2 linked regions of the Mesorhizobium japonicum MAFF 303099 genome follow. The protein of the gene in region 1 interacts with the protein of each later gene in a pairwise test. Links are inferred from orthologs where the notes say so. Each region holds a gene or a part of one and is shown on either strand. Other genes may lie near its edges.

Region 1 (8,416 bases):
CCCGGGGTGAAGGCCTTGATCAGCACGAAGGCCGGCAAGCCAAGGCCGAAGATCGCCAGGATCGCCGCCACGGTCGGCGTCGAATGGTTGGCGGCGAACGCGCCGCGCTCATAGACCAGCCGCACGATCGGCTCCGCCATCACCCACAGTGCCGCCGCCGCAGGCAGCGTCATGAACAGTGTGAACTCGACGGAGCGGTTCTGCAGATTGGCGGCCTCGATGAGATTGCCCGATTTCAGCGCCCGTGACAGTTCCGGCAACAGCACGATCGCCACGGCCACGCCGACCACCCCAAGCGGCAACTGGTAAACACGGTCGGCATAGGCAAGCGAGGACACCGCACTGTCCTGCGCCGACGCGATCGCCGTGCCGATCAGCTGGTTGATCTGGGTGATGCCGCCGGTGATCGCCGCCGGCAGGGCCAGGATCAGCAGGCGCTTGACGTTCGGCGTCATCTTCGGCCGGCGGAAACCGATCGAGATGCCGGCATTGCGCACCGCCACCCAGACGATGGCGAGTTGCACGAGCCCCGCCGCCAGAACGCCCCAGGACAGGCTGAAGCCGACAGCATGCGCATCCAGCCCGCGATACCAGGCATAACCAAGCACGCTGATCAGGATGATGTTAAGGAAAGCGGGCGCGATCGCCGCCGCGAAATAGCGGCGCAACGAATTCAGCATGCCGGCCATCATGGCCGCGAGCGACATGCAGATGAGATAGGGGAACATGATCGTCGCCAGCAGGACGGTCGTCTCGAACTTGCCCGGCGTGTCGGCAAAGCCCGGCGCCACCAGGTAGCGCACGATCAGCGGCATCGCCAGTTCCATGGCGATGGTCAGCGCCAGCAGCGCCGAGAACAGCACGCCGAACACTTCCTCGGAAAAACGCTTGGCCCCGTCGGTGCCGTGCGTTTCGATCTCCTTGGCAAACAGCGGCACGAAGGCGGCGTTGAACGCGCCCTCGGCAAACAGCCGGCGAAAGGTGTTGGGGAACTGGAAGGCGGCGTTGAAGGCGTCGGCCACCGGTCCAGTGCCGAGCGCTGCCGCCATCAGCATCTCGCGGCCGAAACCGAGCGCGCGGCTCATCAGCGTGCCGGAAGCGACGGTAGCGAATTTCTTGACGAGGCTCATGCGTTCGAAGACTGCCTGTGGGAGTGGGACAAGGTGAGGATGGCAGTCACTCGGCGGCCGCCTTGGCCTTGCCGCCGCGTTCGGGCGCGATGCCTTCGAGCGTTGCCATCAGCCGGTTGCGGATGGTGGCGATGCGGGCCGGGCTATCGATCTTCTGGCCGGTGAGGTCTGTGACATAGAAGGTGTCGATGACCTTTTCACCGAAAGTGGTGATGTGCGCCGAGGCGATGTCGAGCGACAGGTCGGACAGCGTGCCGGTGATCTCCGACAGCAGGCCCGGGCGGTCGAGCCCCTCGACCTCGATGACCGAAAACCGGTTTGACAGCGTGTTGCGGATTTCGGCGCGTGGCGGGATCTTGAACACTTTGGCGCCGCGTTTTGGCTTGGTGCGCTTCTCGATCATCTCCGGCAGCCAGCTCTTGCCCGACAGCACATCCTCGATCAGCCGGCCGACGCGCTCGGCGCGGCGGCGTTCGTCCTCGTCACGGTCGAATTCCCGCGAAATCAGGATGGTGTCGAGCGCGCGGCCGTCGGCGGTGGTGAAGATCTGCGCGTCGACGATATTGCCGCCGGCGCCGACGCATGCCCCTGCAATGACCGAGAGAAGACGGGGATGGTCCTGCGCCAGAACGGTGATTTCGGTCACCGCCTCGAACTGGTGGGTCTTGACCATGGTGGCGAGCTTCTTGCCGGCTGCGTCGGCCTCGCGGACGAATTCGGCGTGGCGCAGCTGATCCGGCAGGTCGACGGTCAGCAGGTAGTTCTCATAATGCAGCCCGACATAGCGCTTGCGGTCTTTGTCGGGCCAGTCGGCGAGCGCCTCGGCCAGACGTTCGCGCGCCGCCGCCGTGCGCTGGGCGCGCGACACTTCCGAGAAACCGCCGGTCAGGAGCAACTCGGTCTCGTAATAGAGCGTGCGCAGCAACTGGCCCTTCCAGCCGTTCCACACCCCTGGCCCGACGCCCCTGATGTCGCAGACGGTGAGGACCAACAAGAGCTTCAGCCGCTCGACCGACTGCACGATCGAGGCGAAATCCTCGATGGTCTTGCGGTCGTTGAGGTCGCGCGTCTGCGCCGTCATCGACATGGCGAGGTGGTTCTCGACCAGCCAGGCGACGGTTTCCGTGTCCGCCGCCGACAGCCCCATATGCGGGCAGATGCGCCGCGCGATGCGGGCGCCGGCCTCGGAATGGTCTTCCGGCCTGCCCTTGGCGATGTCGTGCAGCAAGACGGCGACATAGAGCGCCTCGCGGCTCTTCTTCAGGCCGGGCATCAGCGAATGCGACAGCGGATGCACCTTCTCGCCATCGCCGCGCTCGATCTCGGCCAGCACGCCGATGCAGCGGATCAGGTGCTCGTCGACCGTGTAGTGGTGGTACATCGAGAACTGCATCATGGCGACGATCTTGCCGAAGTCGGGGATCAGCCTGCCCAGAAGCCCGGCCTCGTTCATCCGTCGCAGATTGAGTTCGGCATTGCGGTCCGAGGTCAATATGTCGAGGAACAGCCGGTTGGCCTCTTCGTCGCGCCGCAGCGATTTGTTGACCAGGCCGAGCGAGCGGGTGAGCAGCTTCAGCGCATCGGGGTGGAATTCCAGCCCGTGCTTGTCGGCGAACCAGAACAGCCTGAGCAAATTGACCGGATCGCGCTCGAACACCTGGTCGTCGGCGATGTTGATGCGGTGGTTGTCGACAATGAAGTCGGAGGTGCCGGCGAGCTTGCGCTTGCGGCGCTGGAAGGTGAGGAAGATGCGATTGAAGCCGGGGACGTGCTTGGCTTGTTCCTCCTCGAGCGCCGCGCAAAAGATGCGGGTCAGGTCGCCGACATCCTTGGCGACGAGGAAGTAGTGTTTCATGAAGCGTTCGACCGCCGACAGGCCGGGATGGGTGGTGTAGCCGAGCCGCTCTGCGATCTCGCGCTGGATGTCGAAATGCAGCCGCTCCTCGGCCTTGCCGGTGAGGAAATGCATGTGGCAGCGCACCGCCCACAGGAAGTCCTCGGCCTTCTGGAACTCGCGGTACTCGGCCTCGGTGAAGACGCCCTTTTCGACCAGTTCCTCGCCGGTGCGCACCCGGTAGAAGTATTTGCCGATCCAGAACAGCGTCTGCAGGTCGCGCAGGCCGCCCTTGCCGTCCTTGACGTTGGGCTCGACCAGATAGCGGCTCTCGCCGGCCTTGGCATGGCGCTCGTCGCGCTCGGCGAGCTTGGCCTGGACATATTCCGGGCCAGTCGTGCGCACCACCTCATGGTCGAAACGCAGCATCAGCTCGTCGTAGAGCTTGCGTTCGCCCCACAGGAAGCGCGCTTCCAGGATCGAGGTGCGGATGGTGATGTCGGTGCGCGACAGCCGCAGGCACTCATCGATGTTGCGGGTGGCGTGGCCGACCTTCAGGCCGAGATCCCACAGCATGTAGAGCATGTATTCGACGGTCTGCTCGCCCCATGGCGTCTGCTTGTAGGGCAACAGGAACAGAAGATCGATGTCGGATCCCGGCGCCAGCGTGCCGCGGCCATAGCCGCCGACCGCCACGACGGCCATGCGTTCGGCCGACGAACGGTTTTTCACCCGGTAGACATGCGTCGCGGCGAAATCGTAAAGCGCCCGGATCAGCTCATCCATCAGATGCGACAATCGCTCGGCGCAGGCATTGCCGCCGCCATCCTCCTTCAGCATGGCCTCGGCAATCTTTCGGCCTTCGGCGAGCCGGGCCTTGAGAAGCTGCAGGACGCCGGCGCGGGCGGCTGCTCCCGAACCGTCGCCCGCCGTGGCCGTCGTCAGCGCGGTCATCTCGCGGCGCAAGGCTTCGCCGTCGATCAGTTCATCGAGCTTCAGGGAGATTTTCGCCATAAGTATCAGTCGGCCTTGCCATTTGGGCGGCGTCTATAGCGTGTTTTCGCGGCGCTGGGTATGGGGCCTGCTGGCGGCCCGGCAAGCGGCCTAGTCCTTTGCCTCGATCGGATCGAGGGGAACGACGATCCGTTGCCGGAATCTGCAGAAATCGGCGATCCACCGTGCGGTCCGCCCGGCCTCCCTACTGATTCTCACGGCCATTGGCTTCTTCTGCCTTGTCATAAGCCCGCTCGCGGTCCGCGCGGCATCGCGTTCCTGGTCGAGCAGGCTTGGCAGCCTTCCGCCGACGAATTGATCCTGTGCGCAGAGCGCCGGGACAAGTTGGTAGATAGTCTTGCCGGCCGATATGATGGGGTCGAAGATGAGATCATCGACAGCAATGTTGACCTGCGCCGTTGCCTCCAGAAAGTCGCGTGCCGTTCGCCGCGAGAGCAGATAACCGCCAGCTCCCGGATGGCCCTTGCGGAGCCGGAACATGGAAAAACCATGCCCGGCAGAGATCCTTCTCCTCTGGATCACGGTTCTGGAGAAGAACGTTTCGAGCTTCACGACATCGGCGTCCGCCGGCACCCAACTCGTATCGCCCAGCAACGCCCCGGCCTTGCTGGAGAAGACCATGTCGTCCTCGAAAACCGCGCCGTATGGGGCCTCATCCTGCGCAATGATCGTCCAGCAGGCTCGATGACTGTGCAGGCAGGCGATTTCACTGCCGGAGAGCGGCCGGGTGGCGTGTATCGCGTGCTGCGGCTGCAGCATCAGGTCGGGATGTTCCTTGCCATCGACCCCCGCGACCCGCTCGAACCCAATGCCGATGCGGGCGAATTCCTTCGACATGTGGGCAAGCCGCTCGGGAGATCGATCGAGGTTGATGACCAGACGCTTCATTTTCACGAGCTGCTTTGTTCGAAATCCTTGCTTCCATGGAACTGGCGGGAGCCGCCAGGCATCGCGGGAGCCTTCTAGCACAGGTGGCGCTATGGTTTGTTGATCTTTTCCGGTGTGGATATCATGCCGCAATGGGAGAGCCAACAGAAAGCCAAGCTCTTAAAGCCAGCCTGACTTCCCAGGATTGCCGCAAGATCACACCCGATGTCGGGAACGCCGGATTGAAGACGAGATCATCGGCCGCCTGCCGGTAGCGTCGAGATGGTCGCGCGCCATTTACCTGACATGATGTAGCCGCCGGTTCCCGGCGAACAGCCAATGCCGGGCCAAAAACGAAAAAATCGGAACAGCCCTTGACCTTCCAGTTACTGGAAGCACTACCTCCGCAACCAGGCAGAGGCAAAGAGGCATTTTTGGAATGACGCATCCAGACCATGACCATCGCGGCGAGCACCACGCACATGGCGCGCACGGCAGCTGTTGCGCGCCGAAAGGCGCCGATGCGGCGGCCGTTCTGCGCGATCCGGTCTGCGGCATGACCGTGGATCCGGCCGCCGGCAAGCCGACATCGGAGCATGGCGGTCGTCTCTATCATTTCTGCAGCGAGCGCTGCCGTTCGAAATTCCAGGCCGAGCCGGAACAATACCTGACGGCCACCGACCCCGTCTGTGGCATGAGCGTCGACCGTGCCACAGCCAGGCACCTCGTTCGCCATGAAGGCCAGGGCTTCTATTTCTGTTCCGCCGGCTGCAAGGCGAAATTCGAGGCGGCACCGCAGACCTATCTCGGCGACAGGCCGGCGCCGCCGCCCGCGCCCAAGGGCACGCAATACACCTGCCCGATGCATCCCGAAATCATCCGTGACAAGCCCGGCTCCTGCCCGATCTGCGGCATGGCGCTTGAGCCGATGGGCGTGCCATCGGGCGATGAAGGGCCAAATCCCGAACTGGTCGATTTCACCAGGCGGTTCTGGGTCAGCGCGGTCCTGTCGATCCCGCTTCTGATCGTCGCGATGGCGCCGATGATTGGTGTGTCTTTCGAAAGCTGGGTCGATGATCGCACAAAGGTCTGGATAGAGCTGGTCCTGGCAAGCCCAGTGGTGCTCTGGGCCGCTTTTCCCTTCTTCCGCCGTGGCTGGGAGTCTGTCCTCAACCGCAGCCCCAACATGTGGACGCTGATTTCGCTGGGCGTCGGCGCGGCCTACCTCTACAGCGTCGTCGCCACCCTGTTTCCGGATATCTTCCCGCATCAGTTCCGCGGCCATGGCGGTGCGGTGCCGGTCTATTTCGAGGCCGCCGCCGTCATTGTCGCGCTGGTCTTCCTTGGCCAGGTGCTGGAACTGCGTGCCCGCGAAAAGACCGGATCGGCAATCCGCGCCTTGCTCGATCTGGCGCCGAAGACCGCGCGGCGTATGGCCGAAGACGGTTCCGAGACCGATGTACCGCTGGACAGCGTCAAGGCCGGCGATCGCCTGCGCATCCGGCCCGGTGATGCGGTGCCGGTCGATGGCACGGTGCTCGAAGGCCGCTCCTCCATCGACGAATCGATGATCACGGGCGAGCCGCTGCCGGTCGAAAAGGCCGAGGGCGACGCACTGACCGGCGGCACGCTCAACAGGCAAGGTTCGCTGATCATGCGCGCCGAACGGATCGGCGCCGAGACCACGCTGGCGCGCATCGTCGAACTCGTCGCCAAGGCACAGCGCTCGCGCGCGCCGATCCAGGGATTAGCCGACCGCGTTTCCTTCTACTTTGTCCCGGCCGTCGTCCTTGTCGCCATCGCGGCCTTCATCGCCTGGGCCATCTTCGGTCCTGAGCCCAGCCTGATCTTCGCCATCGTCTCGGCGGTCTCGGTGCTGATCATCGCCTGTCCCTGTGCGCTTGGCCTCGCCACGCCGATGTCGATCATGACCGCCACCGGGCGCGGGGCGCATGCCGGCGTGCTGATCAAGGAAGCCGCCGCGCTTGAACGCTTCGCCTCCGTCGACACGTTGATCGTCGACAAGACCGGCACGCTGACGGAGGGCAGGCCGAAACTGACGGATGTCGTCGCGGCAAACGGCTTTTCCGAAGACGAATTGCTGGGGCTCGCCGCGAGCCTGGAGAAGGGCTCGGAGCATCCGCTTGCCGAGGCCATCGTCGAGGGCGCCGCGGCGCGCGGTGCAACCGTCACCGACGCCGGGGATTTCGAGGCGGTTACCGGCAAGGGTGTTTCCGGCACGGTGTCGGGCAAGGCCGTCGCGCTCGGCAATGCCGCGATGATGGGCGATCTCGGCGTTGACGTTTCCGCCGTTTCGGCCAGCGCAGAAGCGCTGCAGGGCGACGGCAAGACGGCGATGTTCGTCGCTGTCGGCGGCACACTGGCCGGCATCGTTGCCGTCGCCGATCCCATCAAGGCGACCACCGCCGAGGCGATCAGGGCGCTGCATGACAGTGGCCTCAGGATCATCATGGCGACCGGCGACAATGAGCGCACGGCCAACGCAATCGCCAAAAGCCTCGGCATCGACGAGGTTCGCGCCGGCCTGTTGCCGGAACAGAAGGCAGCCCTGGTCGAGGAACTGCGCGGCAGGGGCGCCGGCGTCGCCATGGCCGGCGACGGCGTCAACGATGCGCCGGCCTTGGCCAGCGCCGATGTCGGCATCGCCATGGGCACCGGCGCCGATGTCGCGGTCGAAAGCGCCGGCATCACTTTGGTCAAGGGCGACCTCAACGGCATCGTGCGGGCCCGCACGCTGGCCCAGGCGACGATCGGCAACATCCGCCAGAACTTGTTCTTCGCCTTCCTCTACAATGTGCTTGGCGTGCCGGTCGCCGCCGGCGTGCTCTATCCGCTTACCGGCATGCTCTTGTCGCCAATGCTGGCGGCGGCGGCGATGAGCCTGTCCTCGGTCTCCGTCATTGCCAACGCATTGCGGCTGCGGACGTTGAAACTCTGATCCAAACCCCCAAATACGAACCCAACCAACAGGAGACCATGAATGACCTTGGCCAAGAAACTCGTGCTTTTGCTGATGGCGGCCGGAATGCTGCTCGCCGTCTTCCTCGAAAGCGTCCCGGCGCAGAGCGAAGAGATGAAACACGATATGGCTGGCATGTCGATGGGCGCGACCAGCCCTTCAACCGAAGGCTACAAGGCGGCGATGGACAAGATGCATGCCGACATGATGGCATCGCAATACACCGGCAATGCCGATATCGATTTCGTCCGCGGCATGATCCCGCACCATCAGGGCGCCATCGACATGGCCAAGGTCGAGCTTGCCAACGGCAAAGACCCGGAAATCCGCAAGCTCGCCGAAGGCGTCATTGCTGCGCAGGAAGCCGAGATCAAGCAGATGCAGGACTGGCTCGCCGCGCATCCGGTGAAGTGAGACTTTCGCGACGGGGAGATTTGGGCGAGAAACGCCTTTGGATTTCTCGCCTGCCCTGTGATGCGATTCGGCCTCGAACGGAGCCTGCCATGCCATCCACCGTCAGAACCACCACGCTGCCCTCTGGCGAAACCGTCCAGGTGCTCGGCCAGGGCACCTGGAAGATGGGTGAGGATT
Region 2 (6,315 bases), 860 kb from region 1 along the record:
ATGGCGACCGACTTGCCGGAGCCAGTGGTGCCGGCGACCAGCACGTGCGGCATCTTGGCGATGTCGACGATGACGGCCTCGCCATTGATGGTCTTGCCCAGCGCCAGCGCCAGTTTTGCCTTGGTCGTCTCGAAATCGCGGCTGGCCATGATCTCGCGCAGATACACCGTCTCGCGCTTGGCGTTCGGCAGCTCGATACCGATGGCGTTGCGGCCGGGCACCACGGCGACGCGGCAGGCGATCGCGCTCATCGAGCGGGCGATGTCGTCGGAGAGGCCGATGACGCGCGACGATTTGATGCCGGGCGCGGGTTCCAGCTCATAGAGGGTGACGACGGGACCCGGGCGCACGGCGATGATCTCGCCCTTGACGCCGAAATCCTCCAGCACGCCTTCAAGCAGGCGCGCATTCTGTTCCAGCGCGTCCTTGGAGAGACTTGGGTCGCGCGCGACATTCTTCGGTTCGGACAGGAAATGCAGCGACGGCATTTCGAATTTGTCCGAGCCGATCAGCGAGGTCTGCGCCTCGCGCTGGACGCGCGCGCCAGGCGCCGGGCGCGGCGCCGGCGCCTCGACGCGGGTGGCGGCATCCGAACGGAACTGCTGTACCTTGGCGGCGGGGGCCGCACGGCGCTGGGCGACGGGCTCGTCGTCGAAATCCATGTCCTCGTCGTCACGGTCGAAGATATCGTCATCGTCCGGATCCACGGAAACGCTGCGGTCATTGACCATGGCGGCGAAGAATTCCGGCTCGACGCGGGCGCGGCCACCCGGGCTCATCCGTTGCTCGGCGAATTCGGCCGATTCCACGCGCTCGGCAGCGCGCCGCCAGGCGCTGGCGCGCGGCTCCATCTCCGGCTCGTATTCGTCGCGTTCCTGCCTGCGGCGCACCGCGCGGCGATGCATCCACGCGCGCAGCGACAGCCACCAATGAGTGATGGCGCCGAGCGCTAATATGCCCTCGTCGCCCTCATCCTCTTCATTGTCGAACAGAAGATCGTCCTCGCGCGGGTCCGCTGCCGCCGGCTCTTCCATCACGGCGAAGCCGTTCTTGCGCCCGATCAACGCCGAGCCAAAGGCGAACAGCCAGAGCGTCGGCCCGGCCAGCAGCACGGCGAGCACGCTGGCGATCAGCCCGGTCGGATAGCCGCCGATCAGGACGCCGGGAATCTTGAGCACCATGTCGCCGAACACGCCGCCGAGGCCGGTGGGCAGCGGCCAGGTCTTGGGCGGAACGATGCAGCCGGCGATCGCGGCGGCGAGCAGGGCGAAGCCGAACCAGAACAGCCCGCGCTTGGGCAGCCTGTCGACACCGCGCGCCGAAAACAGCAGGTACCCCCAGATGACAGCCGGAACCAGCGCGGCGACCGCAGCAAGGCCGAAGAACTGCATGGCGAGATCGGAGAAAACCGCGCCGGCATAGCCCATGGCGTTGGTGACGGTGTTGTTGGTGGCGTGCGAGAAGCTTGGATCGGCAACGTTCCAGGTGGCGAGGCTGGCAACCCCGAAGGCTACAGCCAGAAACATGCCGGCGCCGACCAGCCGGCCGACCTGGCGCCGCGCGAAAGCCTGGATGCCGTGCCCCGTATCGGTCATCGCGAGCGGTGCTGAAGCCCCTGAACGCATGCTCTTCCCCGTCAGTGATTGCCTGGCCCGAGCACATGACGCACTCCGGCAGATTCGAACGCCAGACTATCGGTGGGAAGGTTAAGGGGGCATTAACTATAAGCGGTTGAGATCATGTCACTTCAGGTTGAAGTGGAAGCGGGCAGGATGTGCAACGTCGCCGTGCGACCGCCAGGGGTGGGTAGAGGCATGCGGTCTACCTTCCTTCGCGTGGCGGCTCTCGCTTGGGCGGCGCTTAGTCTCCTGCTCGCCGTGCACTGGTTTGCCGAGCTCGGGATGGTGGGCTTTCCGGATGGTTACGTGACACCCTTTGCCAGGGCGACCGGCCCACTCCTGCACCTGCTCGCCTCCGCCTGCCTGATACAGGGCCTGTATTTTCTGTGCAGGGCTCTCCTCGGCAAGGGATTTGGGGTGCCAGATCTTGGCCTGCAAATTCTGATTGCGGCCATACTGACGGTGGCGCCGACGTTGATTGTCTGGAATTGCCCCCATTCCCAGACCTGCAGCAGTGCCTATGAGGCGCTGACAAACACCATGATGGACGATGGGATCGGCGGATAGACTCCGCCAGCGGACGGCATCGGGACCGCCTGCGGTCTCCGCCAAAGCGCACTGGCAAACGAAGCGATGGCGGGCACCCGCCATCGTTCGGCTATAAAACGGTCGGGCCCTCCGGACCCGACCTCGTGCAATCATTTGTGACCGGCATACATCATCAGGTTGGCGCAGAATTCGGCGTGAGGCTTGCTCATCGCCGCGTCCTGGCACTCCTTCATCATCTTGTCCTGCTTGTCCTTAGCCGTCGAGGCCCAGGCTGCCTTGAAGTCCGCCTCCGGCTTCATGGTTTTCATGCTGGAATCGGTGAAGAACGGCGCCATGTTGGCCGGTTCATCCAGAGCACCGGCAAATGCCATGCCACCAACCATCGAAAGAGCGAGCGCTCCAAGGCAGATATTCTTGAGGTTCATGAGAAAGTTCCTCCCTGTTTTTGCACGAGCGTCAGAACGACGATCGCCCCCACAGTTCGGAACCAAAGCGGTCGATGTTTCTTCCCAAGGGTCCATCACGCGAACGTGATTGCGCGAACCAGGGGTATAGACAGAACATTTTACCAAAAAAGAGGCCCGGAAACAATCCGGGCCTCAAGGCGTGAGCTCCTTGCGGGAGCGTCACGACGGGATCTCTGGAGCAGTCCCTGGGAGAGCCGGATTGCGATTCTCCCGGGAATTGCGTGAGGGACAATGGGGCCGGCGGGAGGAGGATCCGCCGGCCCCGTTGGCGAGGCTGGCCTTACGGCACCACTTCGCCATGCTGGGAGATGTCGAGGCCTTCGACCTCTTCCTGGGTCGTCGGACGCAGGCCGACCAGCGCCTTGACGATGTAGAGGATCACGAAGGTGGCGATCGCCGTCCACAGGATGGTGAAGACGATGCCGTAGAGCTGGGTGACCACAGAGCCGCCCTTGCCGAGCGCGTTGATCGCCGGATCGGCCAGCGCGCCGGTGAGCAGCGCACCGATGATGCCGCCGACGCCGTGCACGCCGAAGGCATCGAGCGAGTCGTCATAGCCGAACATGTGCTTCACCTTGACCGCCGAGATGTAGCAGAGCACGCCGGCAACGATGCCGATGATGAAAGCGCCGGTCGGGTTGACGAAGCCGGAAGCCGGCGTCACCGCGACGAGGCCGGCGACGGCACCCGAGATGATGCCGAGCACCGAGGGCTTCTTGGCGACGATCCATTCAGCGAACATCCAGGCGAGCGCGGCGGCAGCGGTGGCGACCTGCGTGTTCATCATCGCAGCGCCGGCAAGACCGTCCGCCGCCAGTTCCGAACCGGCGTTGAAGCCGAACCAGCCGACCCACAGCAGCGAAGCGCCGATCACCGAATAGACCAGGTTGTGCGGCGCCATGTTGGTGGTGCCGTAGCCTTCGCGCTTGCCAAGAACCAGCGCGCAGACCAGGCCCGCGACACCGGCGTTGATGTGGACGACCGTACCGCCGGCGAAGTCGAGCACGCCAGCCGTGCCGAGGAAGCCGCCACCCCAGACCCAATGTGCGATCGGGCAATAGACCACGATCAACCACAGCGCCATGAACAGCAGCAGCGCCGAGAACTTCATGCGCTCGGCGAAGGCGCCGGCGATGAGGGCAGGTGTGATGATGGCGAAGGTCATCTGGAACATCGAGAAGACGAATTCAGGAATGTTCGAGACCCCCGGCAGCCAGAGCGTCGAGACCGTGATGCCGTGATGGAAGAATTTCGAGAAGCCGCCGAGATAGGCATTCATGCCGCCGCCGTCGGAGAAGGCCAGCGAATAGCCGAACATGAACCACAGCACCGTCACCAGGCAGGTGATGGCGAAGCTCTGCATGATGGTGGCGAGCACGTTCTTCTTGCGCACCATGCCGCCGTAGAACAGCGCCAGGCCCGGAATGGTCATCATCAGCACCAGGGCCGTCGAGGTCAGCATCCAGGCGGTGTTGCCGGTGTCGAGCACCGGGGTGGGAGCGGCAGCCGGGGCGGCTGCGGCAGCGGCCGGAGCGGCTTCCTGCGCAAAGGCGGCGACGCTGCCCAATGCTGCCAGAGCAAGCGAGCCCAGCAGGGCCGCCCGTCCCGTTGTCTTCAAGGTGGAAGAAATATTCATTGAACTCTCCATTGGAATACGTGTTCGCCGCTCAGAGCGCGTCGGTGTCTGTTTCGCCGGTGCGGATGCGCACCGCCTGATCGATGCCGAAAACGAAGATCTTGCCGTCGCCGATCTGGCCGGTCTTGGCCGCGGCGGTGATGGCTTCGACGGCCTTGTCGACCGTATCGGCACTGACAGCGACCTCGATCTTGATCTTCGGCAGGAAACTGACCGCGTATTCCGCTCCGCGATAGATTTCCGTATGTCCCTTCTGACGCCCGTAGCCTTTGACTTCGGTGACGGTCAGGCCCTGGATGCCGACGGCGGTAAGCGCTTCGCGTACCTCGTCCAGCTTGAACGGCTTGATGATTGCCATCACGATTTTCATAAGGTTTCACCCTTTGCTGTTGCGGTCCCCCGCGTTTGCACGACTTCACCGATCCCAAAGAGCCGGAGAGTGCCCACAAGGATTCAAGCTCCGTGCCAAGTGCCGAAGCAGCCTGTTAACCTGTTGTAAACAAAGGGAATGAGGGGATTGGAGGCAGCGAGTGCCAATGCCTGCGGCACGCCATGTGCTCAAAAATTATGCAATTTTTCGATTTTGCCTAATTTGCCGGCTTTGAGCACGATCCCGAAAAGCCGAGCCGGGTTTTCCCGGACAAACGGTTTTCGTTTGTCAGTGATCCTGCTCAAACAAGACTCGCAATGCTCAACGCTTGAGCCGGATCAACCCTTCCTGGGCCATCGAGGCGATCAGCGTGCCGTCGCGCGCATAGAGCGTGCCTCGACTGAAGCCGCGCGATCCCGAGCTCGATGGGCTGTCCTGCGCATAGAGCAGCCAGCCGTCGAGCGAGTGCGGCCGGTGGAACCACATCGAATGGTCGAGACTCGCCGCCTGGATGTCGGGATCGAACAGGCCACGTCCATGCGCGAAGGTCGAGGTGTCCAGCAGCGTCATGTCGGAGAGATAGGCGAGCAGCACCGATTGCAGCGCGCGGTCATCGGGAACCGGGCCGGCAAGGCGGATCCAGACATTCTGCCGGGGCGGCAGCTTGTCGCGGCTTTCATAGTGCTGGAGATTGACCGGCCTGAGCTCCAGCGGCCGTTCGCGTGCCCAGAAGCGGCGCACCGCCTCCGGCACACGTTCGGCTCTTTCGAGCAGCTGGCGCTGCGTCGGCAGCCCTTCCGGCGGCGGCACGTCGTCAGGCAGTGCGAATTGGTGTTCCAGCCCCTTTTCGTCGACCTGGAACGAGGCTTCCAGCGAAAAGATCGCCTGTCCGTGCTGGATCGCCAGCACGCGCCGGGTGGTGAAGGAGCCGCCGTCGCGGATGCGGTCGACCTCGTAGACGATCGGCACCCTGATGTCGCCCGGCCGCATGAAATAGCCGTGCAGCGAATGCACGAAGCGGTCCGGTTCCACCGTCCGCTGCGCCGCCACAAGCGCCTGGGCGATGGTCTGGCCGCCGAAGACGCGCTGCCACTCCACCTGGGGGCTGCGACCACGATACAGATTGTGTTCCAGCCTCTCGAGGTCGAGAATGCTCAGAAGCTCGTCGATCGCCGCCGTCATGTTTTGTGACCTCGCCGCAAAATTGCTATGGCGGTTTCCGACAGGAAGAACGAGCCGTCAAGGGCGCAGGTCCGGGCCGGCGCGCAAGGAGCCAAGACAATGGAACGCAAGGCGGACGCCAAGACCATATCCGGGCTCGATGTTCTCGTCGCCGGCGCCGGCTATGTCGGCCTGGCCACCGCCGTCTCGCTGAAACAGGCGCGACCCCATCTGGCCGTGGCGCTGGTCGACGCCGCGCCCGCCGGCGCCTGGCAACGCGACGGCCGCGCCTCGGCCATTGCCGCTGCCGCTTGCCGCATGCTCGACCAGCTCGGTGTCTGGGCCGAGATCGCGCCACAGGCGCAGGCGATCACCGAGATGATCATCACCGATTCGCGCAGCGCCGATCCAGTGCGCCCGGTCTTCCTGACCTTTGGCGGCGAAGTCGCGCCGGGCGAGCCCTTCGCCCATATGGTCGCCAACAAGTCGCTCAACGGCGCCTTGCGCGCCAGA

What was found. The genes of interacting proteins can lie anywhere in the genome.
Region 2: the proteins of MAFF_RS21810 (region 1) and MAFF_RS17610 interact in binary tests that used the Escherichia coli proteins (3 or more experiments, as listed by UniProt). The link is inferred for Mesorhizobium japonicum MAFF 303099 from one-to-one orthologs.

What each region holds. Positions count from the first base shown.
Region 1 is NC_002678.2:4,246,799-4,255,214, forward strand. The notes cover bases 977-4,297. They hold MAFF_RS21810 ([protein-PII] uridylyltransferase), read right to left. Parts: upstream 3,979-4,297; coding sequence 1,177-3,978; downstream 977-1,176. Other genes in these bases: murJ (murein biosynthesis integral membrane protein MurJ), read right to left, coding at 977-1,130; MAFF_RS21815 (glycosyltransferase family 25 protein), read right to left, coding at 4,069-4,297. In the rest of the region: more of murJ, read right to left, coding at 1-976; more of MAFF_RS21815, read right to left, coding at 4,298-4,866; MAFF_RS21820 (heavy metal translocating P-type ATPase), read left to right, coding at 5,285-7,804; CopM family metallochaperone, read left to right, coding at 7,847-8,239; MAFF_RS21830 (aldo/keto reductase), read left to right, coding at 8,329-8,416.
Region 2 is NC_002678.2:3,385,045-3,391,359, forward strand. Bases 2,973-5,791 are described here. They hold MAFF_RS17610 (P-II family nitrogen regulator), read right to left. Parts: upstream 4,642-5,791; coding sequence 4,303-4,641; downstream 2,973-4,302. Other genes in these bases: MAFF_RS17605 (ammonium transporter), read right to left, coding at 2,973-4,271; tesB (acyl-CoA thioesterase II), read right to left, coding at 4,963-5,791. In the rest of the region: MAFF_RS17590 (DNA translocase FtsK), read right to left, coding at 1-1,625; MAFF_RS17595 (hypothetical protein), read left to right, coding at 1,815-2,186; MAFF_RS17600 (hypothetical protein), read right to left, coding at 2,318-2,593; more of MAFF_RS17605, read right to left, coding at 2,916-2,972; more of tesB, read right to left, coding at 5,792-5,823; MAFF_RS17620 (ubiquinone biosynthesis hydroxylase), read left to right, coding at 5,923-6,315. UniProt on the Escherichia coli protein: Involved in the regulation of nitrogen metabolism. Regulates the activity of its targets by protein-protein interaction in response to the nitrogen status of the cell.